One region of the Enterobacter sp. 6722112 genome, then DNA from elsewhere that is predicted to be linked to it. Evidence: predicted binding sites of a transcription regulator. Region 1 holds the regulator's gene; each other region holds the start of a gene.

Region 1 (10,360 bases):
TACCCTGTTTCATCAGGTCATCGCTGCTGGTGATCAGCGTTGGCAGATAGCTGGTGCAGCCCGATTTCTCGTTGGCTTTTTGCATGATTTCCAGCGTTTCAACCGATACCGCCTCTGCGGTATCGTTAAACTGGACACCGCCGCAGCCGTTAAGCTGTACGTCGATGAAACCGGGGGAGATTACTGCTCCATTGAGGGAACGCTGTTCGATCTCCGGCGGCAGTTCCGCCAGCGGGCAAACACGTTCAATCAGGCCATTGGCGATTACAATCGCATGGTCATCCAGAATTTCATGGCCGGTATAAATCCGACCGTGGGTTAAAGCGTACATATCGACCCCCGGTTAAAAAAAGCGACCGCCTCGGATAAAAGAGGCGGTTATTCAATTACAGACCTTTGATGTTCTCAGCTTCCAGCTCGTTGAAGTATTTCAGCGTTTTCACTTTCAGCTCCATGGTGGACGGTTCGTCACACACGACAACCGCTTTTGGATGCAGCTGTAAGCAGCTGATCGTCCACATATGGTTCACGTTGCCTTCAACGGCAGCCTGAAGCGCTTGCGCTTTCACCGCGCCCAGCACCAGAATCATCACTTCTTCGGCATCCAGCAGCGTGCCCACGCCTACGGTCAGCGCGTATTTAGGCACCTGATTGACGTCGCCGTCAAAGAAGCGGGAGTTAGCCACGCGCGTATCATGGGTCAGCGTTTTAATACGGGTACGGGAAGCCAGTGAAGATGCCGGTTCGTTGAACGCGATATGACCATCTTTGCCTACGCCGCCCATAAACAGGTGGATTTTACCGTAGGAACGGATTTTTTCTTCATACTGACGGCATTCTGCGTCAATATCAGGCGCGTTTCCATTCAGCAGGTTAATGTTTTCAGCCGGAATATCAACGTGATCGAAGAAATTACGGTGCATAAAGCTGTGGTAACTTTCCGGATGTTCCTTCGGCAGGCCGACATATTCGTCCATGTTGAAGGTCACAACGTGTTTAAAGCTAACCTGGCCCGCTTTGTGCATTTCAACCAGAGCTTTATACGCGGTCAGGGGCGTGCCACCGGTTGGAAGACCGAGAACGAAAGGACGATCGGCTGTTGGTTTGAACGCGTTGATGCGGTTAACGATATGACGAGCAGCCCATTTTCCGACTTGTTCAGCTGTTGCCAGGGGAATCAGTCTCATTATTCACCTCTAAAGTTTAAGTAAAAGTGGGCGGATGATTAGTGCAACCTGAACTAAGCGTAACCTGGAACCTTTCAGGCCGGATCAATCCGTCTTGATTTTTTGAATGATAAAATAAGTTTTCGTCGTTAGCCAGTGAAAGGGAGGGTTTAATACGATATTTGGTGACAATAATCACAAAAAATAGGTGTTTAATTTGCGATACGAATTAATTTTTCACACACTCACACTGCCAGTGAATCATCAACTGTATCTATCGTTCGTGACACAATAAAAACATAGTTTATGCGCGAGTCTTAACAAAGGGTCTCGTAGGGGGAATAGGATGAATATTTTAGGTTTTTTCCAGCGCCTCGGTAGGGCTTTGCAGCTCCCTATCGCCGTGCTACCGGTTGCAGCGTTGCTGCTGCGATTCGGGCAACCCGATCTTCTTAACGTGCCGTTTATCGCCCAGGCAGGCGGCGCAATTTTTGACAACCTGGCGCTGATTTTCGCCATCGGTGTGGCGTCAAGCTGGTCAAAAGACAGCGCTGGTGCCGCGGCACTGGCAGGGGCTGTCGGTTACTTCATCCTCACGAAAGCGATGGTAACCATCAACCCTGAAATCAATATGGGTGTGCTGGCAGGTATCATTACCGGCCTGGTGGGTGGCGCCGTGTACAACCGTTGGGCAGGTATCAAACTTCCTGACTTCCTGAGCTTCTTCGGCGGTAAACGTTTTGTGCCGATTGCGACGGGCTTTTTCTGTCTGATCCTCGCCGCCATCTTTGGCTACGTTTGGCCACCGGTGCAGCATGCTATCCATGCGGGTGGCGAGTGGATCGTGTCTGCGGGCGCAATGGGCGCGGGCATCTTCGGTTTCATTAACCGTCTGCTGATCCCAACCGGTCTGCATCAGGTACTGAACACCATCGCCTGGTTCCAGATTGGTGAGTTCACCAACGCGGCCGGCGCGGTATTCCACGGTGATATCAACCGCTTCTACGCAGGCGACGGCACCGCGGGCATGTTCATGTCTGGCTTCTTCCCAATCATGATGTTTGGTCTGCCTGGCGCGGCGCTGGCAATGTACCTGGCTGCGCCGAAAGCGCGTCGCTCAATGGTTGGCGGGATGCTGCTGTCCGTTGCGATCACCGCCTTCCTGACCGGCGTGACCGAGCCACTGGAATTCCTGTTCATGTTCCTGGCACCGCTGCTGTATCTGATGCACGCGATCCTGACCGGTATCAGCCTGTTCGTCGCCACCCTTCTGGGTATCCATGCTGGCTTCTCCTTCTCCGCAGGCGCCATCGACTATGTGTTGATGTACAACCTGCCGGCGGCAAGCAGCAACGTCTGGATCCTGATGGTGATGGGCCTGATCTTCTTCGTTATCTACTTCGTTCTGTTCAGCGCGGTTATTCGTATGTTTAACCTGAAGACGCCGGGCCGCGAAGATACGAAAGATGATGTTGTGACCAGTGAAGCCAACAGCAATACCGAAGAGGGTTTAACCCAGCTGGCAACCAACTACATTGCCGCTGTGGGTGGCACCGACAACCTGAAAGCGATCGATGCCTGTATTACCCGTCTGCGTCTGACCGTAGGTGACTCCGCGCGCGTGAGCGATGCAATGTGCAAACGCCTGGGTGCGTCTGGTGTGGTGAAACTGAACAAACAAACCATCCAGGTTATCGTGGGTGCGAAAGCCGAATCTATCGGCGATGAAATGAAAAAAGTGGTTGCCCGTGGGCCGGTCGCTGCCGCCTCAACGGATAACGCGCCAGTGGCTGACGCGCCGGTTGCAAAACCGCAGGCTGTGCCAAACGCGGTGACCATCGCTGCGCTGGTTTCTCCGGTGACAGGTGACGTTGTTGCGCTTGAGCAGGTGCCTGACGAAGCGTTCGCCAGCAAAGCGGTCGGTGACGGCGTGGCGGTGAAACCAACGGACAAAACCGTGGTCTCTCCGGCTGCCGGTACTATCGTGAAAATCTTCAACACCAACCACGCGTTCTGCCTGGAAACGGAAAAAGGCGCGGAGATCGTTGTCCATATGGGTATCGATACCGTTGCGCTGAACGGTCAGGGCTTTACTCGTCTGGTGGAAGAGGGTGCTGAAGTGGCGGCAGGTCAGCCGATTCTGGAAATGGATCTGGACTTCCTGAACGCCAACGCGCGCTCCATGATAAGCCCGGTCGTGTGCAGCAACATCGACGACTTCAGCGGTCTGGTGATCCAGGCGCAGGGGCAGGTGGTTGCAGGCCAGACGCCACTGTATGAGATTAAAGGCAAGTAATCGCTCCTGAGTAGAGTTATGCCTTTAGCGGCGGGGGATATCCTCCGCCGCTTTTTTTTGCAGCAATTGCCCCCATTATTTTCTTCCGGGACGTTTTAAGGGTTGTCACTACGTCCGGCTTATAAGATCATATGCCGTTATACGTTGTTTACGCTTTGAGGAATCCACGATGAGTGAGGCAGAAGCCCGCCCGAGTAACTTTATTCGTCAGATCATCGATGAAGATCTGGCCAGTGGTAAGCACACCACAGTCCACACGCGTTTCCCGCCGGAGCCAAATGGCTACCTGCACATTGGTCACGCCAAATCGATCTGCCTGAACTTTGGTATTGCGCAAGATTACCAGGGGCAGTGCAACCTGCGTTTCGATGACACCAACCCAGTAAAAGAAGACATCGAATACGTTGAGTCGATTAAAAACGACGTGCAATGGCTGGGCTTCAACTGGTCTGGCGATATCTGCTACTCCTCAGACTATTTCGATCAGCTGTATGCCTATGCGGTTGAACTGATTAACAAAGGTCTGGCATACGTCGACGAATTGTCTGGTGACGAAATCCGTGAATACCGCGGTACGCTGACTCAGCCTGGTAAAAACAGCCCGTTCCGCGATCGTAGCGTGGAAGAGAACCTGGCGCTGTTTGAAAAAATGCGTGCCGGTGGCTTCGAAGAAGGTAAAGCGTGTCTGCGTGCCAAAATCGATATGGCGTCTCCGTTCATCGTGATGCGCGATCCGGTGCTGTACCGCATTAAGTTCGCTGAACACCACCAGACCGGTAACAAGTGGTGCATCTACCCGATGTACGACTTCACCCACTGCATCAGCGATGCGCTGGAAGGCATTACGCACTCTCTGTGCACGCTGGAATTCCAGGACAACCGTCGTCTGTACGACTGGGTGCTGGATAACATCACCATTCCTGTGCATCCGCGTCAGTATGAATTCTCTCGTCTGAACCTGGAATACACCGTGATGTCCAAGCGTAAGCTGAACCTGCTGGTCACCGACAAGCACGTTGAAGGCTGGGACGACCCGCGTATGCCGACCATCTCTGGCCTGCGTCGTCGTGGCTACACCTCGGCGTCCATTCGTGAGTTCTGCAAACGTATTGGCGTTACCAAGCAGGACAACACCATCGAAATGGCGTCTCTGGAATCCTGCATTCGCGAAGACCTGAACGAAAACGCGCCGCGCGCGATGGCAGTGATCGATCCAGTGAAACTGGTCATCGAAAACTATCCGCAGGGTGGAAGCGAACTGGTCTCGATGCCTAACCATCCGAACAAACCGGAAATGGGCACCCGCGACGTGCCGTTCAGCGGTGAAATCTGGATCGATCGCGCCGACTTCCGCGAAGAAGCGAACAAGCAGTACAAGCGTCTGGTGCTGGGCAAAGAAGTGCGTCTGCGTAACGCCTATGTGATCAAAGCCGAGCGCGTAGAGAAAGATGCGGAAGGTAACATCACGACCATCTTCTGTACGTACGACGCAGAGACGCTGAGTAAAGATCCGGCGGATGGCCGTAAAGTGAAAGGTGTGATCCACTGGGTGAGCGCGCAGCATGCGCTGCCGGTTGAGATCCGTCTCTACGATCGTCTGTTCAGCGTACCTAACCCAGGCGCTGCGGAGGACTTCCTGGCGGTTATCAACCCTGAGTCGCTGATTATCAAGCAGGGGTATGCCGAGCCGTCTCTGAAAGCCGCTGAAGCCGGTAAAGCGTTCCAGTTTGAACGTGAGGGTTACTTCTGCCTGGACAGCCGTTACAGCACGGCGGAAAAACCGGTATTTAACCGTACCGTCGGTCTGCGTGATACCTGGACTAAGATCGGCGAATAATCACGCTGGCATGGTCAATGAGAAACAAACGCCGCATAATGCGGCGTTTTTTTATTTAACGATCATGTCGTTAAGCATCGGGATGATGAATTAAAGCCAACATTCCAGGTCAATGTGGTGCTACTTATTTTATTTAAAAAAGTTTGTTGTTTTCCAAAAACAGAAACGCTGAAAAATATATTCACAATATCAATGTTACTTACTGAAAATTAGCGTATTCCCCCGCCAGTACTTGCTTCCCGGTAAATGTTACAAAGCACTACGAAATATGTGCTCTTCGTCATAATCCTGACTTTTGCCTGATTAAAAGCATTGATAATTCGCGTCGCGAAAAATAACCTAAAGACGGTAGTTAATTCGAGGGTATTTCTGACTACCCCTGACCACTTGGTCTTTTCTGTTTTTCGCCGTTTAAGGCGTTTTAATTCGTCAAAGAGGAATAATCTATGCGTACGTTCAGTGGCAAACGTAGTGCGCTGGCGCTGGCTATCGCCGGTGTGACAGCAATGTCGGGCCTGGTGGTTGCGCCAGAGGCAAAAGCAGCAGGTTTCATCGAAGATTCCACCCTCACGGGCGGTATTTATTACTGGCAGCGTGAGCGTGACCGTAAAGACGTCACTGAAGATAAATACAAAACCAACCTTTCTCACTCGACCTGGAACGCTAACCTTGATTTCCAGTCGGGATATGCCGCCGATATGTTCGGGATCGATATTGCAGCGTTCACCGCAATTGAAATGGCCGAAAATGGCGACAGCGGCCATCCGAACGAAATTGCGTTCTCCTCCAGCAATAAAGCCTACGACGAAGACTGGTCCGGCGATAAAAGCGGAATCAGCCTGTATAAAGCGGCTGCAAAATTCAAATATGGTCCGGTCTGGGCGCGTGGAGGTTATATCCAGCCAACCGGCCAGACGCTGTTAGCACCGCACTGGAGCTTTATGCCAGGTACCTATCAGGGTGCGGAAGCCGGTGCTAATTTTGACTACGGCGATGCGGGGGCGTTGAGCTTCTCCTATATGTGGACCAACGAGTACAAAGCGCCGTGGCACATTGAGATGGACAAGTTCTATCAGAATGATAAAAAAACCAAAGTTGATTATCTCCACTCGCTGGGGGCGAAGTACGACTTCAAAAACGATCTGGTGCTGGAAGCTGCTTTTGGTCAGGCTGAAGGCTATATCGATCAGTACTTTGCTAAAGCCAGCTACAAATTTGATATCGCGGGTAGCCCGCTGAGCACCAGCTATCAGTTCTACGGTACGCGCGACAAAGTCAGTGATGGCAGCGTAAATGATATCTATGACGGCACCGCGTGGTTACAGGCGTTGACCTTCGGCTACAAGGTAGGTCAGGTTGATTTACGTCTGGAGGGAACATGGGTCAAGGCAGAAGGGCAGCAGGGCTACTTCCTGCAACGTATGACGCCAACCTACGCCTCTTCCAATGGTCGTCTGGATATCTGGTGGGATAACCGCTCTGACTTCAACGCCGACGGCGAAAAGGCGGTCTTCTTCGGCGCAATGTATGACCTGAAGAACTGGAACCTGCCTGGCTGGGCAGTGGGTGCGTCCTACGCGTACGCCTGGGACGCGAAGCCAGCAGATATGGCTACGCCAGACGCCTACTACGATCCGAATTACCGTCTGAAAGAGTCTTCATACAGTCTGGATGCGATTTACACCCTTCAGGAGGGCCGTGCGAAAGGCACGATGTTCAAACTGCACTTCACCCAGTATGACAACCACTCCGATATCCCGAGCTACGCGGGCGGTTACGGCAACATCTTCCAGGATGAACGTGACGTGAAATTCATGGTCATTGCGCCATTCACAATCTTCTGATGAATACGCAGGCGGGCGAAATCCCGCCTGCATGGAGACTGCATATGATGAAAAAAATGGTAATCGTTGCGCTGCTGGCATCGGGGCTGGTGGCGTGTGCGCAGGATCAGGCGCAGAAAGAAGACTCCCGTCTGAAGGAGGCGTATAGCGCCTGCATCAATACAGCACAAGGATCGCCAGAGAAGATTGAAGCCTGCCAGAGCGTGCTGAATGTGCTGAAAAAAGAGAAAGCGCATGAGCAGTTTGCGACGCAGGAAAATGTTCGCGTGATGGATTACCAGGCCTGTATCCAGGCGCGGAAAAGCGGTAACGATCAGGAAGTGGCGAAGCGTTGCGATAAGATCTGGGACGAGATTCGCAATAACAATAAATAAGTTGCTTTATGCCCGGTGGCGCTGCGCTTACCGGGCCTACAACGGTGTCACAGCCCGTAGGCCCGGTAAGCGCAGCGCCACCGGACTTTTTTCAGGCAAAAAAAAGCCAACCTTACGGCTGGCTCAGAGTATGAACACGATATTATTTCGCGTCGTGCGCGTGGTCGTCTTCGCGGCAATCGCCTTCAGCGCAGTGACCGTACAGGTACAGGCTGTGGTTGGTCAGGCGGATGCCATGACGGGCGGCGATTTCACGCTGGCGTGATTCAATGGAATCATCGCTAAATTCAATGACCTTGCCACAGTCGAGGCAGATCAGGTGATCGTGGTGATGCTGCTGAGTCAGCTCGAACACGGATTTACCGCCTTCGAAATTATGACGAGTAACAATGCCCGCGTCATCAAACTGGTTCAGCACACGATAGACGGTTGCCAGCCCAATCTCTTCACCCATATCGATAAGACGCTTATAAAGGTCTTCCGCACTGACATGGTGATTGTCTGGCCCCTGAAGCACTTCAAGGATTTTTAACCGAGGAAGCGTTACTTTCAGGCCAGCTTTCTTTAATGCGGTATTGTTGTCAGTCATGCGGAATCTGTCCTGTTGCTAAACGATTCACTTCAAAAGAAGAAGTGACAGAAAATGCACTTGGGATAATGCGTCTCATTATAGAACTGCCATGGCTAAATGAAAACTGCAAGTCTCAAGCAAAGTATGCTTATAAAAACGTGGTATCACCAACAAACTTGTTCGATGGCACCCACTTTTTACCAGGGGGATATTGTACAGGTCTGGGCGAAAAAGTTAAAAGTTTGTAGCAATTAATTTAATCGGTTTTACCTGGAAAACGGGCGCAACCGGAGTTGCGCCGCAGGGATATCAGGCGTTAAGGATATCGTCCAGGTTCAGCTCTTCACGAACCTGCTTAACCCATTTTTCTACACGCTCAGCGGTCAGCTCTGGCTGACGGTCTTCATCAATGGCCAGGCCAACGAAGTGATCGTCATCTGCCAGACCTTTGGACGCTTCGAAATGGTAACCCGCCGTTGGCCAGTGACCGACGATCGCCGCACCGCGTGGCTCAATGATGTCGCGAATAGTGCCCAGCGCATCACAGAAATACTCAGCATAGTCTTCCTGATCGCCACAGCCAAACAGGGCAACCAGCTTGCCGTTGAAGTCTACTTCTTCCAGCGTCGGGAAGAAATCGTCCCAGTCACACTGTGCTTCACCGTAGTACCAGGTCGGGATGCCCAGCAGCAGGATGTCATAGCCCTCGAGATCTTCTTTGCTGCTCTTGGCGATGTCATGCACATCAGCAACGTCTTTACCGAGCTGTTTTTGAATGTTTTTTGCGATATTTTCAGTATTGCCGGTATCACTGCCAAAGAAAATGCCGATGATTGCCATGAGTAAAATAACCTCTTGAAACTTAATGGTATGGTGGCGCAAATTGTCCACGGATAAGGGCAATAATAGCAGAACAGGCAACCCTGCGGAAACAGCTATCACGCAGGACTGCACTCTGTGCTACATGAAAAAGGTAATATTGGGGATTTTCTGACTCACGCCTTGCCGCGTAACGTCTCAAGCTGGGCGATCAGCATCTCTTCGATCAGTTCGCTGCGGCTGATGTTGCGCGCGTCAGCTAACTCGTTAAGCGCATCGACGGCATCGGCATTCAGCTTCAGTTCGACACGCTTAAGCCCACGATTTTTATCGCGTTTAAGCTGGTTGCGTTTATTGATACGCAGCTGTTCATCGCGCGAAAGCGGATTCGTTTTCGGTCGTCCCGGTCGACGCTCATTCGCGAACAGATCTAGTGTCGTACGGTCCGTTTGTTCTTTGGCCATGATTCTGAGACTTCGGGGGAAACACGCCGCCCTGCTAATGCCCGGGCGATAAGCGCGCCATCATACATCACCCAAATCCACACGCCAACGACTGGAAGCCCGTCGTCTTCCGGTCGCTGGCTTTTTAATCAATTCGCTGTATCAGTAAGATAGCGGCGAATGGCGCGCAGGACGGCATCCGGTTTTTCCGCGTGTACCCAGTGCCCGGCACCCGCAATAACGTGAGCGCGAGCCTGCGGGAATTGCGCCAGCAGCGTGTCACGGTATGCATCAGTGACGTAAGGGGAGTTGCCGCCGCGAATAAAAAGGGTAGGGTGCGGCCAGGCGGGGACGGTTTCCCAGCCCACAATATGCGAATACTGATCCCACAATACCGGGACGTTAAAGCGCCATTGTCCGTCAACAAACGATTTCAGCAGGAACTGGACCACGCCTTCCTCATCAAGATGCTCACGCATAACGGCAGCCGCCTGCTGGCGGGTTGCGACACCCGCTTCGGTGACCGCATTGATGGCGGCAAAAATCTCATCGTGACGGCGAACGTCGTAATTGACGGGCGCAACGTCGATGACCACCAGCCCGGAAATTCGCTCAGGGGCCAGCGCAGTGAGCGCCATCACCGCTTTGCCGCCCATTGAATGCCCGATAAGCGTCGCTTTCTGGATATTATTCGCATCGAGGGTGTCCCGCAGATCCTGCGCCATGGCTGCGTAGGTCATCTCCTCCGAGCGCCCAGAAAGACCGTGATTGCGCATATCAACCTGGAGGATCGCGTGATCGGCCACTAAATCGCGCGCAAGCACACCCAGATTATCCAGGCTACCAAACAGGCCGTGAACCAGTACGATGGGAGAATTATTGTTCGGCGATTGTGCAGTTTGCGCTCGGGTATTCAATTTCATGGCAAAGTTCTTTTTTTAGGTTTGTCAGGTTAGGGTATCATGTTGACCATTCTGCCGCCCGGGGGCAAGGATCCAGTTTAATCTGAC
Region 2 (10,360 bases), 2.8 Mb from region 1:
GCTGTAATTGACGGCCTGATAAAACACGGTCGCCAGCGAGTAGGCAATGTTCAGCCCCCACAGAATGGAGAAGCCCATCCAGCCGCGGCTGGACTCACGGGCAATGGCGCCCATGACCGAGATGCACGGAATATAGAGCAGGACGAAGATCAGGTAGCTGTAGGCCGCCGACGCGCTGCCAAATTTCTGGCCCATCACGCCCATTGCTCCGGTCGCCATTTCGCCGTCGCCTTTGCTGGCTTCAATCGGGTTCGCCAGTACGCTCAGGCTGAAGGTGTCTTTCAGGCTCTGCCAGGTTTCTTCCACCGCGCCAAGCAGTTCATCGCCGAGGTTGAACGCTGTCGGATTAAACTCCTCTTCCTGGATGTTTTCCGCGGTGTAAAGCGTGTTCAGGGTGCCGACAACCACCTCTTTTGCCATCGCGCCGGTGAACAGGCCCACGGTTGCCTGCCAGTTGTCTTCCTGAACGCCAATCGGTTTGAAGACCGGCGTAATGATCCGGCTGACGGAGGCCAGGGCAGAGTCATTAATGTTGTCCGCGGCCTGGCCGCTCAGAGTGAAGCTGTTCAGGGCGCTCAGGAAAATGCTGACCACCACAATCACCTTACCGGCGCGCAGAACGAAGCCCTTCAGGCGCTGCCATGTCTGAATAATCAGGCTTTTCAGATGCGGAACGTGATAAACCGGCAGTTCCATCACGAACGGCGACGCTTCGCCACGCATGATGGTGTGCTTCAGCATCAGGCCGGTGAGAATAGCCATCACGATACCCAGCACATACAGGGAGAAGACGGCCAGCGCTCCTTCCTGACCAAAGAACGCCGCGGCAAAGACCGCGAAGATCGCCAGCCGCGCGCCGCAGGACATGAACGGCGCCATCATGATGGTCATCAGGCGTTCGCGCGGGGCATCCAGCGTACGCGCGCCCATGACTGACGGCACGTTACAGCCAAAGCCGACAATCAGCGGCACGAAGGATTTGCCCGGCAGCCCCAGCGCCTGCATCAGGCGGTCCATCACGAAGGCGGCGCGCGCCATGTAACCGGAATCCTCAAGGAAGGAGAGGAACAGGTACATCATGCCGATCTGCGGCACCAGCGGCAGGACGGTATTGATCCCGCCGCCGATCCCCTGCGCAAGGAAGATGGTCAACCATTCCGGGAAGTGGAGGGTGTAGCCCAGCCACTGAATACCGTGCACGAAGATAGCGACAGAGCCGCCATCAAAGATAGGTTGTAATGCACCGCCGATGTTAATGGCGAGCAGGAACATCACATACATCACCAGTAAAAAGATCGGTAAACCGAGGAAGCGGTTGAGCACAATTTTATCCACGGCGGCGGTGAAGCGGCTGGGTTCAGCGGTTAATGCATTGCTGACCACGTCACAGATAGCGGCGATGGCCTGATAGCGCGCATCCGCAATGTGCAGGGCCGGGTCATCCAGCTCGTCGCTAAGGCGAGCCTGTGCGACATCCAGCTTATCCGCCGCATCGCCTGCGTAGGCGCGGCTGTAGATATCGCCTTCCAGCATTTGCAGGCCAAGCCACAGACGTTGTCTGGCGGGCATGCTGTTATCCATCTCCTGCGCCAGCTGCCCGGCTTCGCGCAGCAGCGGCTGGGCGTAGTGCACCAGTTCGACGTCGGCATTGCCCGTGTGGCGGTCAATCGCCAGCTTCAGGGCGTCAATGCCGCGAGCGCGGGTGGAAACCAGCGGAACCACCGGGCAGCCCAGACGGGCGGAGAGGGCATCGACGTCGATGCGCAGCTTTTGCTTCTCCGCGATGTCGAGCATGTTAAGCGCCACGATGCAGGGAATACCCAGCTCCAGCAGCTGTAACGTGAGATACAGATTTCGTTCGAGGTTAGAGGCATCCACCACGTTGATAAGCAGATCCGCGTCGCCGCTCAGAATATAGTGGCAGGCAATTTGCTCATCGAGAGAGGTCTGGGATGAAATCGTGGTGAGGGAATAGGTCCCCGGTAAATCAACCAGCGTGACCTGATTATCTGTCGTGGTGAACTGGCCTTCTTTGCGTTCAACCGTCACGCCTGCCCAATTTCCCACACGCTGGCGTGCGCCAGTTAACTGATTAAATAAGGTTGTCTTGCCGGAATTAGGATTGCCAATTAAGCCAATAGTTAATTTTTTCATTGTAGTAGACTCACTGAAACCGCTGGCTTGTTAACGGGATAAAGATTCAATTTCAATTAATGCGAGATCTTTTTTACGCAGAACCAGATTAACGCGTCGGGTTTCGATATGAACTGGATCGCCCAACGGCGCAACGCGCACAACCTGGAATGATGAGCCGGGTAGCATGCCCAGTGACAGGAGCTTCTGCCGATAGGCCGGGCTTATCTCACGGGTAAAACCGATAATTTTCCACGCACTGTCTGGAGTGAATTGCATAGCGCCTGATTCCACGATAGGTTAAATAATCTACACTGCGATGATAATGAGAATAGTTTTTATCAGCAATAATAAAAATGTGACGGGATGTTGTTAATCGTATTAATTTGCGGTCTGCTTGACCTTGCTCAATATTTTCGAAATTGAGGTGAAAATAAAAAGAGGGCTATTTGTTAATGAGGTGATAATTCGTGGTTTAAATATGGATACAACATATTTATTTTAATTCCCTGCGGCCTGCTTGCCGGGCGGCACTGCGTTTGCCCGGCCTACAAAACCGTAGGCCCGGTAAGCGTCGCGCCACCGGGCATTTACAGCATTAGCGTTTCTTACCCATCGCCGCTGCCAGCGCATCCATCATCGCGCTGTTGCCCGCCGGCTGTGCGTCACGTCCGCGTGGCTTCGCGGCTTTCGCTGCCGGACGCTGCTGTTCACGGCCACCGCCATTACCGCCACGGCGCGCGTTAGTGTCGCCCGGCTGCTCGTCCAAACGCATGGTCAGGGCAATACGCTTGCGCTGGAGATCCACTTCCAGCACTTTCACCTTCACGATGTCGCCCGCTTTGACCACGGTGTGCGGATCTTCAACGAACTTGTCGGCGAGGGAAGAGATATGCACCAGACCATCCTGATGCACGCCGATATCCACAAATGCGCCAAAGTTGGTGACGTTGGTTACCGCCCCCTCCAGCACCATGCCCGGCAGCAGGTCGTTCATGGTTTCTACGCCCTCAGCAAAGGTCGCGGTTTTAAACTCAGGGCGTGGATCGCGGCCCGGTTTTTCCAGCTCTTTGATGATGTCGGTGACCGTCGGCACGCCGAACTGTTCGTCGGTGAAATCCACCGCTTTCAGGTTACGCAGCGCGCTGCTGTCGCCCATCAGGTCTTTCAGCGCCTGCCGGGTGGCGGCCAGGATACGCTCGACAACCGGATAGGCTTCCGGGTGAACGGTAGAGGCATCCAGCGGGTTATCGCCGTGGTTGATGCGCAGGAAGCCCGCGCACTGCTCAAATGCTTTTGGCCCCAGACGGCTCACCTTCAGCAGCTGCTGGCGGTTCTGGAACTGACCGTTTTCATCACGCCAGGCGACGATATTCTGCGCCATCATACGGGTCAGGCCCGCCACGCGGGTCAGCAGGGGCACGGAAGCGGTGTTCAGATCCACGCCAACGGCGTTAACACAGTCTTCCACTACCGCATCCAGCTTACGCGCCAGCTGCGTCTGGCTCACGTCGTGCTGATACTGGCCCACGCCGATGGATTTCGGGTCAATCTTCACCAGCTCCGCCAGCGGATCCTGCAAACGACGGGCGATAGAGACCGCGCCGCGCAGGGAAACGTCCAGATCCGGGAACTCCTGCGCTGCCAGTTCCGAGGCGGAATAGACAGATGCCCCCGCTTCACTGACGATCACTTTCTGCGCCGTCACTTTCGGGAACTGCTTCTGCACGTCGAGATAGAAACGTTCAGTTTCTCGGGACGCCGTACCGTTACCGATGGCAACCAGCTCAACGTTGTACTTCTCGCACAGCGCGGCGACGACGACAGCCGCTTTCGCTGCCTGACCGGTGTGCGGGTAAATGGTGTCGGTGGCAACCAGCTTGCCGGTGCCGTCAACCACGGCCACCTTCACGCCGGTACGCAGACCCGGATCGAGACCCATGGTGGCGCGCAGGCCAGCTGGCGCCGCCATCAGCAGGTCGTGCAGGTTACGGGCGAAGACGTTGATCGCTTCGTCTTCGGCGCGCTCGCGCACGGTGCCCATCAGCTCGGTTTCGAGGTGCATCAGCACCTTGATGCGCCAGGTCCAGCTCACCACGCCTTTGCGCCAGCTGTCCGCCGGGGCGTTGTTCAGGCGCAGGCCCAGATGGTCGATAATGATCTGCTCGCAGTGGCTCTCTTTTGGCGGCTCGTCAAACTGTGGATCGGCATTCAGGGAGAGTTGCAGCACGCCTTCGTTACGGCCGCGGAACATCGCCAGCGCGCGGTGAGACGGCGCGGTAGAAATGGGTTCGTGGTGATCGAAGTAGTCGCGGAATTTCGCGCCTTCTTCCTCTTTGCCGGACACCACGGTGGAGACGATATGCGCGTTCTTCCACAGGTAATCACGCACTTTGGCCAGCAGCGCCGCGTCTTCGGCGAAGCGCTCCATCAGAATATAGCGCGCGCCGTCCAGCGCGGCTTTGGTGTCCGCTACGCCTTTATCGGCGTCGATAAATTTGGCGGCTTCGGTTTCCGGATCGTGAGACGGCTCGTTCCACAGCAGATCGGCCAGTGGCTCAAGGCCGGCTTCGATCGCAATCTGCCCGCGCGTGCGGCGCTTCGGTTTGTACGGCAGATAGAGGTCTTCGAGCTCGGTTTTACTCAGGGTACCGTTAATGGCTTTTTCCAGGTCACTGGTCAGCTTGCCCTGCTCGCCGATAGATTTGAGGATCGCCTGACGTCGGTCTTCCAGCTCGCGAAGATAGCCCAGACGGGTCTCCAGGTTTCGCAGCTGCGTGTCATCCAGACCGCCGGTGACTTCCTTACGATAACGTGCAATAAACGGCACGGTGTTCCCTTCATCAAGCAGGCGAACGGCAGCTTCTACCTGTTCGGCTCTGGCCTGAAGTTCACCCGCAATAATGCGGCAGAGCGACTCTTTCATCATGGTCAGTTCATCTTGTGGATCGAAAATCAGGGGGATAGTTATACGGGCTGACACCAAAAAATGCCAGCCGGGGAGGGCGCTCTCGGACTATTTAACATACTCGATTTCGTTGACGTACCAGCTTGCTTCACCCGCAGGCGTCTGGACAACGGCTAAATCGCCTACCTCTTTTTTCAGCAGGGCGCGGGCCATGGGTGAGTCGATAGAAATGTAATCCTTACGACCGAAAATTTCATCGTAGCCGACGATACGAAAACGCAGGGTGTCGCCGCTGTCGTTTTCAATTTCGACCCACGCGCCGAAGAAGACTTTACCTTCCTGCTGCGGGGAGTAATCGACAATTTTGAGATTCTCGAGGCACTTCGTCAGGTAGCGTACCCGGCGATCGATTTCGCGCAGCCGCTTTTTATTGTACTGGTAGTCCGCATTCTCGCTGCGGTCGCCCAGGCTTGCTGCCCAGGTGACTTTTTTGGTCACTTCCGGACGCTCTTCGCGCCACAGGTAATCCATCTCTTTTTTGAGTTTCTCGTACCCTTCACGGGTGATCAGAGGCGTTTTCATGGTGCAGTCTTTAATGCCGGTTAACTGTCTTTGCGCACAATACGTAGCGCACAGTGTAACAGACAAGATTAATAATGATTTATGTGATGAAATGAACAGATAAGCTGCTGTTAAATATGCTTTGTAACAATTTCGTCTAGAATTTATACCAGAATTTGCTGGTCGAACCCGTGCACTTTTTTAGAATACGCTGTTCCAGGCTTATCCGAACCTTTGGGAGTACACACAATGCAAGAGAACTACAAAATTCTGGTCGTAGATGACGACATGCGCCTGCGTGCGCTGCTGGAACGTTATCTGACCGAGCAGGGCTTCCAGGTTCGTAGCGTCGCGAACGCGGAACAGATGGATCGTCTGCTGACGCGTGAATCTTTCCACCTGATGGTGTTGGACCTGATGCTGCCTGGCGAAGACGGGCTCTCTATTTGCCGCCGTCTGCGCAGCCAGAGCAACCCGATGCCGATCATCATGGTGACGGCGAAGGGTGAAGAAGTTGACCGCATTGTCGGCCTTGAGATCGGCGCTGATGACTACATTCCAAAGCCGTTCAACCCGCGTGAACTGCTGGCGCGTATTCGCGCCGTGCTGCGTCGTCAGGCGAACGAGCTGCCGGGCGCGCCATCTCAGGAAGAGGCCGTCATTGCATTCGGTAAGTTCAAGCTGAACCTCGGCACCCGTGAAATGTTCCGTGAAGATGAGCCAATGCCGCTCACCAGCGGTGAGTTCGCGGTGCTGAAAGCGCTGGTCAGCCACCCACGTGAGCCGCTCTCCCGTGACAAGCTGATGAACCTGGCGCGTGGTCGTGAATACTCCGCGATGGAGCGTTCTATCGACGTGCAGATCTCTCGTCTGCGCCGCATGGTGGAAGAAGATCCGGCGCATCCTCGTTATATTCAGACCGTGTGGGGTCTAGGCTACGTGTTTGTTCCGGACGGCTCTAAAGCATGAGGCGAATGCGCTTCTCGCCGCGAAGTTCGTTTGCCCGCACGCTGTTATTGATCGTCACCCTGCTGTTTGTCAGTCTGGTGACGACCTACCTGGTGGTGCTGAACTTTGCAATCCTGCCGAGCCTTCAGCAGTTTAATAAGGTGCTGGCATACGAAGTGCGTATGCTGATGACCGACAAACTGCAACTGGAGGACGGCACGCAGTTGGTTGTTCCCCCGGCGTTCCGTCGGGAAATCTACCGTGAGCTGGGCATTTCTCTCTACTCGAACGAAGCGGCGGAAGATGCCGGCCTGCGCTGGGCGCAGCACTATGAATTCCTTAGCCAGCAGATGGCGCAGCAGCTTGGCGGCCCGACGGAAGTGCGCGTTGAGGTCAATAAAAGCTCGCCGGTTGTCTGGCTGAAAACCTGGCTGTCACCCAACATCTGGGTGCGCGTTCCGCTCACCGAGATTCATCAGGGCGACTTCTCGCCGCTGTTCCGATACACCCTGGCGATCATGCTGCTGGCCATCGGTGGCGCATGGCTGTTTATTCGTATCCAGAACCGACCGCTGGTCGACCTGGAGCATGCGGCATTGCAGGTCGGTAAAGGTATTATCCCACCGCCGCTGCGTGAGTATGGCGCATCGGAAGTGCGCTCGGTAACGCGTGCGTTTAACCACATGGCGGCAGGCGTTAAACAGCTGGCGGACGACCGTACGCTGCTGATGGCGGGGGTCAGCCATGACCTTCGCACCCCGCTGACGCGTATCCGGCTGGCAACAGAGATGATGGGCGAGCAGGATGGTTATCTTGCAGAGTCCATCAACAAGGATATCGAAGAGTGTAACGCTATCATCGAGCAGTTTATCGACTACCTGCGCACCGGGCAGGAGATGCCGATGGAGATGGCGGATCTGAATGCGGTTCTGGGCGAAGTGGTTGCCGCCGAAAGCGGCTACGAACGTGAAATTGCGACCGACCTTCAGGCAGGTGAGATTCAGGTACGTATGCACCCGCTCTCCATTAAACGCGCGGTGGCGAATATGGTGGTTAACGCGGCGCGGTACGGCAACGGCTGGATCAAAGTCAGCAGCGGTACGGAACTCAACCGCGCCTGGTTCCAGGTGGAAGACGATGGTCCGGGCATTAAGCCTGAGCAGCGTAAGCACCTGTTCCAGCCATTTGTGCGCGGCGACAGCGCGCGCAGCACCAGCGGAACCGGCTTAGGCCTGGCGATTGTGCAGCGTATTGTTGATAACCATAACGGACTGCTGGAAATTGGCACCAGCGAGCGGGGCGGTTTGAGCATTCGTGCGTGGTTACCGGTGCCGGTTTTACGGGGGCAGGTGAAAGAGAGTTAAAAAAGGGGGGGGCCTGATGCCCTCACCCCGGCCCTCTCCCACGGGGAGAGGGAGAAAACATTAAAAAAGGCAACTTTCGTTGCCTTTTTGCTTTTACCTTGGTCCCGCACTCACCAGCGCAGCACCGGCCGGGGTGTCGGTATACTTCTCGAAGTTTTCGATAAACAGTTTCGCCAGCGATTCAGCCTTCTCACGCCACTGTTCCGGTGAACCGTAGGTGTTACGCGGATCCAGGATACGCGTATCCACGCCCGGCAGCGCTGTTGGGATCGCCAGATCGAACATCGGCAGCGTAAAGGTCTCAGCGTTATCCAGCGAACCATCCAGAATCGCGTCGATGATGGCGCGTGTATCTTTGATGGAGATACGTTTGCCCGTACCGTTCCAGCCGGTGTTCACCAGGTACGCCTGGGCGCCGGATGCCTGCATGCGTTTCACCAGCACTTCCGCGTACTGCGTTGGGTGCAGCGACAGGAACGCCGCGCCGAAGCAGGCGGAGAAGGTTGGGGTTGGCTCGGTCACACCGCGCTCGGTACCCGCCAGTTTAGCGGTAAAGCCGGAGAGAAAATGGTACTGCGTCTGGCTGGCGGTCAGGCGGGAAACCGGTGGCAGCACGCCGAACGCATCCGCGGTCAGGAAAATCACCTTCGTGGCATGACCCGCCTTCGATACCGGCTTGACGATGTTCTCGATGTGGTAGATCGGGTAAGAGACGCGGGTGTTTTCCGTTTTCGAGGCATCGTCGAAGTCGATAGAACCATCGGCACGCACGGTGACGTTTTCCAGCAGCGCATCGCGGCGAATCGCGTGGTAGATATCCGGCTCTGCCTCTTCCGACAGGCGAATGGTCTTCGCGTAGCAGCCGCCTTCAAAGTTAAACACGCCGTCATCATCCCAGCCGTGTTCATCGTCGCCAATCAGACGACGTTTTGGATCGGTGGACAGCGTTGTTTTACCGGTGCCGGAAAGGCCGAAGAACACTGCTACATCGCCTTTTTCCCCGACGTTCGCCGAGCAGTGCATGGAGGCGATACCGCGCAGCGGCAGCAGGTAGTTCATGACTGAGAACATCCCTTTCTTCATTTCGCCGCCGTACCAGGTACCGCCGATCAGCTGGATACGCTCGGTCAGGTTGAAGGCGATAAAGTTTTCGGAGTTCAGACCCTGCTCTTTCCACTGCGGGTTGGTGCATTTCGCGCCGTTCATCACGATAAAGTCAGGGGTGAAGTCTTGCAGTTCTTCATCGGTCGGACGAATGAACATGTTCTTCACGAAATGCGCCTGCCAGGCCACTTCAGTAATGAACCGTACGGAGAGACGGGTGTCGGCGTTAGCGCCGCAGAACGCATCAATAATAAACAGACGCTTGCCGGAAAGCTGATGGGTGACAAGTCCTTTCAGATGCTGCCAGGTTTCCGGGGAGAGCGGTTTGTTATCGTTCTTCCCTTTGCCCTTATCAGCCCACCACAGCGTATCGCGGGTGGTGTCGTCTCGGACGATATACTTATCTTTAGGCGAACGACCGGTAAAAATACCCGTATCGACGGCGATAGCACCCAGGTTCGTCAACACACCGCGCTCGTATCCTTCCAGTGCCGGATTGAGCTCTTCCTGATACAGCGTATCGTAATCGGGGTTGTAGACCACTTCCTGGACGTCGTGAATACCATAAGCCTTGAGATCTTGCGGGGTTAAACCATTAACACGCATATCACTGCTCCTTAGCCAATATGTACTGCCTGAAATTGTAGGGTTTTTCTGGGGATGTTAACCGCGACGGGGCTCATAGATTTACGTATCTGGTCAAAACCCTTACTAACGGAAAACGCTGCGACTCCAGTCACAGGGCGGGCAGATTATCGCAGGAATCGCTTTTTGGATGGGGAAAATGTTCTTAAAAGGTTAATCTCTGGTGAATTTATCCAGAAGAATGTGAATGTAATCGCATACATGTAAGAAAATTACGTAAGGGTTACACTGGCAAAACGATTCAGGTCTCTTGGGTCAGCTATTTTCAGAGTTTGAGGTGGGGGCCAGAGTTTTGCTTTGATGAGACAATAGATTTTTCATGAACAAGGGATGAGAAATGGAAAACCGTGAGACGTTATCCCCTTCAACGCGCGTAGCCGTCGTGCTGGCGGGGGCTCTACAGGGCGTAATTTGCTATGTAATCACGTGGTATATCGAGTACGCAAAATTGCCATCGGATACGCTGTGGCTGATGTGTGTAGTACCTGCCACCGTGGTAATGACAACCACATTGTCGCTTGCCATGACGTCATTCAAAAAGCCATTTTTGTGGCTGTCACTCGGGATGATTGGCGCGGCAGTCGCGGGGATGGGCGGCTGGCTTAAGTGGAGCGTTGCGGGGCTGGACAACTGGGATACCAGAAATGCGGTGCTCCTTTTCGGTTTTCATCTGTTCCTGATGACGCTTCTCCTGTTG
Region 3 (10,360 bases), 1.4 Mb from region 1:
AATGATGCAGTTTGCAGAGCGCCTGCTGCGTAAACATCCCCAGCACATCACCCTTCTCGCACCGTTTACCACCTGGATGTTGACCTTCCTGTGCGGGACCGGGCACGTCGTCTACACCATGTTTCCCATTATCGCGGATATCGCCCTGAAAAAAGGCATACGCCCGGAACGGCCGATGGCGGTGGCCTCGGTGGCATCTCAGATGGCGATCACCGCCTCCCCCGTTTCCGTGGCCGTCGTTTCGCTGGTCTCGATTCTGGGTGCGCAGCATGGTATCGGCCACGCGTGGGGGATCCTCGAAATTCTTGCGGTCTCCGTACCGGCCTCACTGTCTGGCGTCGCCATTGCGGCACTGTGGAGCTTGCGTCGCGGGAAAAACCTCGCAGACGATCCTGAATTTCAGGAAAAGCTGAAAGATCCGAAACAGCGGGAGTTTATCTATGGAGGAACGGAGACGTTGATGGATCAACGTTTCCCGAAACAGGCCTACTGGTCCACGTGGATCTTCTTCGCCGGGATTGCCGTAGTGGTCCTGCTGGGTGCGCTGCCCGAGCTGCGTCCGGCGTTTGAGATCAAAGGGAAAACGACAGCCCTGTCGATGAACCTTGTCATTCAAATGATGATGCTGATCGCCGGGGCCATCATGCTGATGACCTGCAAGGTGAATGCGCCGGCCATTTCAAACGGGGCGGTATTTAAGGCGGGGATGGTCGCGATTTTCTCGGTGTTTGGCGTGGCGTGGATGAGCGATACCTTTTTTCAGGCGCATCTCGACGAGCTGAAAATGGCGCTGGAGGGGGTGGTGAAAAGTCATCCCTGGACGTATGCCATCGTGCTGTTCCTGGTATCAAAACTGGTCAACAGCCAGGCTGCGGCCTTGACCGCGGTCGCCCCGATGGGGTTGATGCTGGGCATCGATCCGAAAATGCTGGTGGCCTTCTTCCCGGCATCCTACGGCTACTTTGTGCTGCCCACCTATCCGAGCGATCTGGCCTGTATCGGGTTCGATCGCTCCGGCACCACCCGCATCGGTAAATTCATCATCAACCACAGCTTTATTCTGCCGGGGCTGATTGGCGTCAGCTGTGCCTGCGTGGTGAGCTATCTGCTGGTGCAGACGTTCTTCTGATCCTTCTGCGGGCGACAGGCTCTGTCGCCCTTCGACGTAAAAGCAGAAAAGAGTTTCTAATTTTAAAACATCGGTTTATTTTAGTGAGACTCGCCCTGCGGTGTGAAGCGGAGTTCAATCAGCGCAATCGCTTTCTGGATCGCGCGGAGCGTAACCGGGTCCGCCGCAGCAGGATGGTTGGTGAAATCGATGTTTTTCAGTTGGGTCGACATCTTTTCGCGCACTTCTACCGGCGCGATAACGTCAATTACATCAAGGATTTGTTTGATAACCAGCTGGCAGGCGACGACGTCAGATACCAGTTCCTGATCGGCGCTCAGGTTTTGTGACATGGGGTTCTCCTTATTCAAAGGCCGCCATAGTAGCAAAACAGACGCCCTTCCATCTCCCTCTCGTCGTCCGCAGACATAAAAAAACCTGCCGAAGCAGGTTTTTTTATCAGAACATCGCACCCGGTGGGACGTCTTTAAACGTTGTGCAGTAGTTTGCCCACATGCTTTTCAGGATTTTGCGCAGTTTCATTATGTTGCTCCAGTAACGTGTTATGCAGGTGTTATTGTCAATACGCTTATAATATGACCACCATCACAAAAATCAACCATTTTGTGACTTGCGTCACGGTTATTAAACCCTCAGTGCTGCTGGTTTGTTAAAAAAAGCCATGATAAATCCGCACGTTACAGGCTTATAAATTCTAGTAAATGTTTATAAAATTTTTTGAGCGGGCAGGAAGAGAATGAGTGAAAACGTATCCGGCAAAGAAAGCCGTGGATTATCGCCTGCGGCGCTGCTGGTGGCCGGTGCTTTCTTTATGGAGTTTCTGGATGGGACGGTGATCGCCACCGCGTTGCCGGATATGGCAAAAAGCTTCGGCGACCAGGCGGTGGATCTGAATATCGGCATCAGCGCCTATCTGATCACCCTGGCCGTACTGATCCCCGCCAGCGGCTGGATCGCCGACCGCTTCGGCGCGCGAAAAGTGTTTGCCCTCGCGCTGGCGATCTTCACGCTGGCCTCGGTATTTTGCGGCCTGTCCACCACGCTCGATCAGTTCGTTGCGATGCGCGTCCTCCAGGGCATGGGTGGCGCGCTGATGGTGCCCGTAGGTCGCCTGGCCGTGCTACGCACCACGCCAAAACATCAGCTCATCACGGCAATCGCCACCCTGACGTGGCCTGCGCTGGTCGCGCCGATCATCGGCCCGCCGCTGGGTGGGTTCATTACCAGCTATGCCGACTGGCGCTGGATCTTCTTTATTAACGTGCCGCTGGGGATAATCGCCATTTTGCTGGCACTGCGCATCATTCCAGACCTGCATGAAGATACGCGCCGACCGTTTGATTTACCGGGTTTTGTTGTCACCACCCTTGCCATGGTGAGCCTGGTTTATGCGATGGAGTTGATGGGCGCAGAGCCTCTGCGAACAGGATTAACCGCCACGCTGTTTATCGTCGGTGTCGTCGCCTTAAGCCTGGCGCTGCGTCACTTTAAGCGGGCAACCTGGCCGATGATCAGGCTCGATGCGATGCAGGTGCCGACGTTTCGCGTCACCCTGTACGGCGGATCGCTGTTTCGCGCCTCCATCAGCGCGGTTCCGTTCCTGTTACCGCTGATGTTCCAGGTCGGCTTTGGCATGGACGCGTTCCATTCTGGCCTGCTGGTGCTGGCGGTTTTCGTTGGCAATCTCACCATTAAACCGGCGACGACGCCGCTGATCCGCAGCCTGGGGTTTAAGCGGCTGTTGCTGATTAACGGTGCGTTGAATGTCCTGGCGTTGCTGGCCTGCGCGTTTCTTACGCCGCAGACGCCCGCGTGGCTCATCATGCTGATCCTTTATCTGGGCGGCGTTTTCCGTTCGATTCAGTTTACAGCCATCAGTACGTTGGCTTTTGCGGATGTGCCATCGGCGCAGATGAGCTATGCCAATACTCTGTTTTCAACCGCAACGCAGCTTGCCGTGGGGCTTGGGATCACGCTCGGGGCGATTGGTATTCGTATCGGGGAAAAAGTCAGTGAGGCGATGGGGATTGCCGGTATGCCGGGAATGAGCTTCCGGCTGGCATTTGTGGCAATCGCGCTGATCTGCCTGGTGGGAATGGTTGACACGCTGCGGCTGACTAAAGATGCGGGCAGCGCGGTCTCATCGAAAAAGTAACGCTATCTGCCGGGCAGGCAACGCACCGCCCGGCAAAGTAAATCAGCCAACAATACCGCGCACGAAGGCTTCAATCTCTTTGTCCTGGCAGTTCTCGAAGAAGCACTGCTGGAAGCGCTGGCCTGATACGGCGGTTTTAACCAGCTCAGGATCGATTGCTCGCAGGGTATCCAGATAGTTTTCTTTCACCACCGCCGCTTTCACCTGGTTCAGGATCCCGGCGTTACGCACCTGCGGCTCTTTACGCTCTGGTGGATAGCCTTCGCCATTGCGTCCGGTAAAGGCTTTCTCAAAGATAAAGCGTACGTTCAGTTCTGCCCCCCAGCCGAAGCCCTTCGCAAACGGCAGAGAAAGCGCGTTACCGTTGTTGATTTGCGCAAACAGGAAAGCATCCGCAGGATCGATGCAGTAACCGCAAATCACACCCGGATGGATGTTCAGGGACATCAGCGCGCCCTGCCCGGTACCGCAGCCGGTAACAACAAAATCAACGGCTTTAGCGTTAAGCAGAATGCTCGCCATGATGCCCAGGTGAATATAGGTGAGATGATGATCGTTCTCATCACTCATACCGACGTTATAGACCGGAAAACCTTTCTCATCAGCAACGGCTTTCAGCTCATTAAGGATGATGGGATTCTTAGCGGCCTGGCTGTTTTCCATCATCAGTGCAATTTTCATCTTGTCTCTCCTGAATGCATGGCGGGCGATCCCGCTGTGGATACCTTTTCAACTTAACCTTACTATCAAACAAACGCACTTTCAAATTAAGTGAAAACTTGTTTTAAAAAACAAAGATGCGCTCACAATTTCGCGCGGTGGCCCGGCTCGTTGCACAGTGAGAGGGCAGATCCTCCGGCTATTCCAGCCATTGCGTACCATCGCGTTGGTTACAATGGCGTATTTCCCGTCACGCAGAGTGAACCATGAAACGTGTAATCATAGCCGGAACGATCCTGTTGCTCGCCGGGTGCAGTATCAACCGTCAGGCAGAAGTCAGCAGTACGGATGCCCCAAACGGAATTGTGCGCCTCGACTATGGCCAGGCCATGCTGCAAAACGCCTGGTCTGATGAGTATGTTAATAACGGTACGGCAACCAAAGCCTGTCAACATATGGGCTACGCCACTGCGTCAGCCTACGGGCAGCCAATTAAAACCTGCACCCTGATCAGCGGTTCACTCTGTCTGAACGAAAGTGTGACCATTCAGTATAAATGTCAGGGATATGCTGTTACCTCTTCCAGCCAGAATCCGTGGTATTAACCGCTACTGCCAGTCACGCTGGCAGTTTATTTAATAAGAACTAAAACAATTCTCATTAATAAATATAAATGGCGGCAATGCGTTTTATTCCCATTCGTATTTTTAATAAAGAAATATTTATTTTACTTTTTGCAAATAATTAAATAACAAATTATAGTGTCGCTCATCGTGAACCAGAATTAATAAACCGGAGCTGCACCATGTTAAAAACTGAAATGATCGACAAGCTCAATGCGCAAATGAATCTTGAGCTTTTTTCTTCCCTGCTTTATCAGCAGATGAGCGCCTGGTGCAGCTATCACAGCTTTGAAGGGGCGGCCGCCTTCCTGCGTCGTCATGCCCAGGAAGAGATGACGCACATGCAGCGTCTGTTTGATTACCTGACGGACACCGGCAGCCTGCCGCGCATTGATAACGTGGCATCGCCTTTTGCCGAATACGGCTCTCTTGATGAACTGTTCCGCGCCACCTATGAGCATGAACAGCTGATCACCCAGAAAATTAATGAACTGGCTCATGCCGCCATGACCAGCCAGGATTATCCAACCTTTAATTTCCTTCAGTGGTATGTGGCTGAACAGCACGAAGAAGAGAAGCTGTTTAAATCCGTGCTGGATAAATTATCTCTGGCAGGTAAATCCGGGGAAGGTCTGTACTTCATTGATAAAGAGCTGTCGACGCTCGATACCCAGAATTAACAGAAAAGCGGTGCTGAGTTTTCAGCACCGCATTATTTAATGGCGGCAAATTTTACTTTCGTGAGTGGAAAATCCGTCTGCTGCCGGAATGAATTTTCCGCGCGCCGCCAGAAACGCCACCAGCTCCGCGGCCGTCATCTCCGAAGCTGAACAGGTATGGAAACGCGCCGCTTCGCCAAAGCGGGCATGTATCGCCTCAACCAGACTCTCCTCCGTATAGCGCTCACCTGACTCAATCATCATATTCAGCACGTCGTGTCCGTGAATTGACATGGTTACCTCTCGCAAATAAAAAGCAGACTAAACGTTCCCTCCACGGCACGCTTTGCGCTGGCTCAGGTTACCCTTTTCTTTTTGTAAATTAATTATTACACCCTATGTAACGGTGATTTGACGAGATGGTGCTTTTCCCTTACTCTGCGCCGCAGAATGAGTCGCGGTATGGAAGCGTTGTAGAGGAAAGCGTGAAGAACAGAACTCTGGGAAGTATTTTTATCGTCGCCGGAACGACAATTGGCGCAGGAATGTTGGCCATGCCGTTGGCTGCCGCCGGCGTCGGGTTTGGGGTTACCGTAGTGCTGCTGGGCGGTCTGTGGGCCCTGATGTGTTACACCGCGCTATTATTGCTGGAGGTTTATCAGCATGTCCCTGCCGATACTGGCTTAGGCTCCCTGGCTGCACGCTATCTTGGACGCTACGGGCAGTGGATCACCGGTTTCAGCATGATGTTCCTGATGTACGCCCTGACTGCCGCTTACATCAGCGGCGCCGGGGAGTTGATTGCGTCAAGTATCAATGACGGCTTCGGCGCGTCACTTTCACCGGAAACAGGCGCCATTGTCTTTACGCTGATCGGTGGCGGCGTGGTTTGCGCGGGCACATCGCTGGTCGATCTGTTTAACCGTTTTTTGTTCAGCGCCAAAATTCTCTTCCTGATTGTGATGCTGGTGCTGCTGGCACCGCATGTTCACAAGATTAACCTGCTCTCCCTCCCGCTGGAGAAAGGTCTGGCGCTTTCGGCCATCCCGGTTATTTTCACCTCCTTCGGTTTTCACGGCAGCGTGCCGAGCATCGTGAGCTATATGAACGGTGATATTCGCAAGCTGCGCCGCGTCTTTGTTATCGGCAGCGCCATTCCGTTGATTGCTTACCTGTTCTGGCAGCTGGTGACGCTGGGCAGTATTGATTCCAATACCTTTATCGGCCTGATGGCAGAGCATTCTGGTCTGAATGGATTCCTGGTTGCCCTGCGTAACGTGGTGGCCTCTTCACACGTGGAGCTGGCGGTACATCTGTTTGCAGACCTGGCGCTGGCAACCTCCTTCCTCGGCGTGGCGCTTGGCCTGTTTGACTATATGGCGGATCTGTTCCAGCGTCGCAATACCGTTGCCGGACGCTTACAGACGGGGGCGATGACCTTCCTGCCGCCGCTGGCCTTCGCGCTCTTTTACCCGCGCGGGTTTGTGATGGCGCTGGGGTATGCTGGCGTGGCGTTATCGGTACTGGCCCTGCTGCTGCCTTCCCTGCTGGCGTGGAAGAGCCGCCAGCAACATCCGCAGCAGGGGTATCGCGTAGCGGGCGGTACGCCAATGCTGTGCGTGGTGTTTGGTTGTGGGGTGGTGATTATTCTGGTGCAGGTGCTGATTGCAGCGGGGATGCTGCCGGAAGTGGGATAACTTATTTATACAGGTCCTGAGGTACTGTTCCGTTCACATTAAGATCAACAGAATATAATTTTTTCACAGCATGTGAACGGGATAAGGGGGCCGCCGCGGCCCCCTTATCAATCCCCGCGGCCCCGCGGAAAATCGGTGCTTCGCACTGCGCTCACCTCCCGACCATCTGCCTGCGGTCGGCTCAACTCGACATCCTGTCTCGATTCGCCTCTGGCCGCCATCCATGGCGTCCAGCCTTTGTCATCTGGTCTCCGGTTCGCCGATTTTAGCGGGGACTCAACACCCGTGCCCCATTCAGGCCACAGTAATTAATGATTTAATGCAGGCAGCAGCTTTTAAACTTCTTCCCACTCCCGCACGGGCACGGATCGTTACGCCCCACCTTCGACCCGTTCACGATCGGCTTTTTCGCTTCCGGCTGCTGCGGGTTAGCCACCCAGTAGTTATACAAACGCAGCGCCGCAGGCTGAATGCTTTCGATGCTGGCCATGTACTCCTCTTCGGTCAGCGCATCCAGCTTCTCGCTGTTCTCTTCCGTCCCGTGCAGGGCAATCACCGCCAGGTCCGCTTCCAGCGCTTCCGGCAGGGATGACCAGTCCGTCAGCGCCACGCCGCGCATGTAACCATAGCACCACTCTTCCACCACGGTATAGCTCTGACCGTCAACGTCGTTATAGCCAAACAGCGGTTCAAACTGATCCGGGTATTCGCTCAAACGCTCGGCAATATCGTTCATGTGCTTAAAGCAGAGATCGATAAAACGGTTCATCTCACGATCGTTTTTCCAGCGCGGAATATATTTCTCACCACCCCAGACCGCCACCAGCCAGGTGTCGGGCTCCACCACAACGGGACCGGAAAGTACTGCGGTAAGCATGCCGTCCAGTTCGGACACGTCAATCACGGATGCATCGTCGTGACCGTAAGAGATTAATGTCTCTTCCAGCCACGCCATCTCGCTTTCATTTAATGGGCCTTCAGCCATTGCTGATACTCCTGATAAAAAAAACGATCCTGACATAGATCGCCGCGTGTGCCTATCTGAAGTTTAGGTCTTTATTGCTGCAAAAACGTGCAAATCGTGACCGTTGCACAACTTATGGGCTTTGTTGTTAAGGAGATGTGATCTCCGCTGTAAATTCATCTCATCCCGCAAAGGCGCATAAAACGGCGCTCTATACTCAACGTGTTGTGACCCGGTCAAGGGATTAACCATTCTGGCAACCTTTTTGCTTAATGTTCTGCGCGCTTCGCGGTGCGTGGGATCCTCGCCGTATTAAGCATGAGATTGCTTCTAAAGTGCATTTTGTTCTCGCTCTTGTTTTTGGATTTACGATGCCATCAGGCGTTCGGGTTTATACCTGGTGCAAAAACCTCTTTGCTAAGGAACATAATAATGTCGCTGAAATTTATCAAAACTCCCCTCTCCCTGGTGCTCGCCGGTTGTCTGGTGACGGCCTTTTCCGCGCAGGCCGATATCGTCATCGGCGTGGCCGGGCCGTTCACAGGCCCGAACGCAACCTACGGCGATCAATACTGGCATGGCGCTACGCAGGCGGCGGAAGACATTAACGCCGCCGGCGGGATCAACGGTGAGAAAATCAAACTGGTTCAGGGCGACGACGCCTGCGAGCCCAAACAGGCCGTCGCCGTTGCCAACCGCTTAGTCGATCAGGATAAGGTGAAAGCGGTCGTCGGCCACTTCTGCTCCTCGTCGACCATGCCCGCCTCCGAGGTCTACAGCGATGCAGGGATCCTCTCCATCACCCCCGGCTCAACGAACCCGCTTATTACCGAACGTGGCATGAGCGATATATTTCGCATGTGCGGACGTGACGACCAGCAGGGCCAGGTCGCCAGCGATTTCATTCTTGATAAGCTGAAAGCCAAACGGGTGGTCATCATCCACGATAAAGACACCTACGGCCAGGGGCTGGCGGACGCCACTAAGGCGGCGCTGGCGAAACGCGGCGTGAAGGAGGTGATGTACGAAGGGTTATCCCGCGGGGAGAAAGACTTTAACGCGCTGGTGACCAAAATTGGCGCACAAAAACCGGACGTGGTGTTCTTCGGAGGCTGTCACCCGGAAGCGGGCCCGCTGGTTCGCCAGATGCGTGAACAGGGCGTGCAGGCGAAGTTCTTCTCGGGAGACTGTATCGTCAATGAAGAGATGGTCACCGCCGCCGGTGGGGCGCAATACACCAACGGTATTTACATGACCTTCGGTAAAGATCCGCGCCTGATCCCGGACGGAAAAGCCGTCATCGAGAAATTCCGCACCGGTAAATTTGAACCTGAAGGATACACCCTCTACGCCTACGCGTCTGTGCAGGCTATCGCGGCGGCATTCAAGGCCACGAAAGGGACGGATTCCGCAAAAGCCAGCGAGTGGCTGAAGGCCAACCCTGTCGACACGGTAATGGGTAAAAAAGCCTGGGACAGCAAAGGTGACCTCAAAGTCTCTGACTACGTGGTCTATCAGTGGGATGACAAAGGCAAATATAAAGAAGTGCCTTAACGGGACGGAATCTGCTCAGCGCCGGCAGGTCTGACTGTCGGCGTAACCCTTTATTCAGGTGCGCGACCATGAGTACATTCTTCCTGCAACAATTAATTAATGGCTTAACGCTGGGTTCGGTCTACGGCCTTATCGCCATCGGCTACACCATGGTGTACGGCATCATGGGTATGATCAATTTCGCCCACGGCGAAGTGTATATGATCTCCGCCTATCTCTCGGCCATTGGCCTGGCCCTGCTGGCGTTTTTTGGACTCCACTCCTTTCCGCTGCTGATCCTGGGGACGCTGGTTTTCACCATCGTGGTCACCGGCGTTTATGGCTGGACGATTGAGCGCATCGCCTATAAGCCGCTACGCAACTCGACGCGTCTGGCACCGCTGATTTCGGCCATCGGGATGTCGTTGATACTGCAAAACTACGTCCAGCTCAGCCAGGGCCCGCGCCAGCAGGGCGTGCCCACCATGCTTGATGGCGTGCTGCGTTTTCACCTCGGCGAAGGGTTTGTCCAGATAACCTATACCAAAGTCTTTATTCTCATCGCCTCGTTCGCGGGCATGCTGGTGCTGACCTGGATTATCAACCGTACCCGCTTAGGACGCATGTGCCGTGCGGTACAGCAGGATCGTAAGATGGCCTCCATCCTGGGTATCAACACCGACAGAATTATTTCGCTGGTGTTTATTATCGGCGCAGCCATGGCCGGGCTGGCGGGCGTGCTAATCACCATGAATTACGGCACCTTTGATTTTTACGTCGGGTTTGTTATCGGCATCAAGGCCTTTACGGCGGCGGTGCTGGGCGGCATCGGCTCTCTGCCCGGTGCGATGCTTGGCGGGCTGATTCTGGGCGTCGCAGAAGCGCAATTCTCCGGGATGGTGAACTCGGATTATAAAGACGTGTTCTCGTTTGGATTGCT

Evidence for each region. Region 1 encodes Fur, which represses iron uptake genes when iron is present. Its sites were predicted from a motif close to ATAATAATGAGAACNACTATCAA; they were not measured.
Region 2: feoA (ferrous iron transporter A) is a predicted target of Fur. The motif match lies at 2,453-2,475, and genes of this name have one in related genera.
Region 3: ftnA (non-heme ferritin) is a predicted target of Fur. The motif match lies at 4,583-4,605, and genes of this name have one in related genera.

Annotation. Positions count from the first base shown of each region.
Region 1 is NZ_JBZWGR010000007.1:1,099,023-1,109,382, forward strand. Features, by position in the region: gene nagA (N-acetylglucosamine-6-phosphate deacetylase) at 1-331, opposite strand, end outside; gene nagB (glucosamine-6-phosphate deaminase) at 387-1,187, opposite strand; gene nagE (PTS N-acetyl glucosamine transporter subunit IIABC) at 1,513-3,462, shown strand; gene glnS (glutamine--tRNA ligase) at 3,632-5,299, shown strand; gene chiP (chitoporin ChiP) at 5,746-7,143, shown strand; gene chiQ (ChiQ/YbfN family lipoprotein) at 7,191-7,517, shown strand; gene fur (ferric iron uptake transcriptional regulator) at 7,660-8,106, opposite strand; gene fldA (flavodoxin FldA) at 8,398-8,928, opposite strand; gene ybfE (LexA regulated protein) at 9,084-9,371, opposite strand; gene ybfF (esterase) at 9,500-10,273, opposite strand.
Region 2 is NZ_JBZWGR010000007.1:3,935,910-3,946,269, reverse strand. Features, by position in the region: gene feoB (Fe(2+) transporter permease subunit FeoB) at 1-2,154, opposite strand, end outside; gene feoA (ferrous iron transporter A) at 2,185-2,412, opposite strand; gene AC4OVU_RS20435 (Tex family protein) at 2,732-5,062, opposite strand; gene greB (transcription elongation factor GreB) at 5,150-5,623, opposite strand; gene ompR (osmolarity response regulator transcription factor OmpR) at 5,852-6,571, shown strand; gene envZ (two-component system sensor histidine kinase EnvZ) at 6,568-7,914, shown strand; gene pckA (phosphoenolpyruvate carboxykinase (ATP)) at 8,008-9,624, opposite strand; gene AC4OVU_RS20410 (DUF4153 domain-containing protein) at 10,046-10,360, shown strand, end outside.
Region 3 is NZ_JBZWGR010000007.1:2,469,513-2,479,872, forward strand. Features, by position in the region: gene AC4OVU_RS13295 (anaerobic C4-dicarboxylate transporter) at 1-1,129, shown strand, start outside; gene AC4OVU_RS13300 (DUF2766 family protein) at 1,210-1,461, opposite strand; gene azuC (stress response protein AzuC) at 1,568-1,651, opposite strand; gene AC4OVU_RS13310 (MFS transporter) at 1,866-3,284, shown strand; gene AC4OVU_RS13315 (RpiB/LacA/LacB family sugar-phosphate isomerase) at 3,327-3,965, opposite strand; gene yecR (YecR family lipoprotein) at 4,211-4,549, shown strand; gene ftnA (non-heme ferritin) at 4,750-5,247, shown strand; gene AC4OVU_RS13330 (YecH family metal-binding protein) at 5,284-5,520, opposite strand; gene tyrP (tyrosine transporter TyrP) at 5,712-6,923, shown strand; gene AC4OVU_RS13340 (YecA/YgfB family protein) at 7,240-7,908, opposite strand; gene AC4OVU_RS13345 (branched-chain amino acid ABC transporter substrate-binding protein) at 8,320-9,441, shown strand; gene AC4OVU_RS13350 (ABC transporter permease subunit) at 9,510-10,360, shown strand, end outside.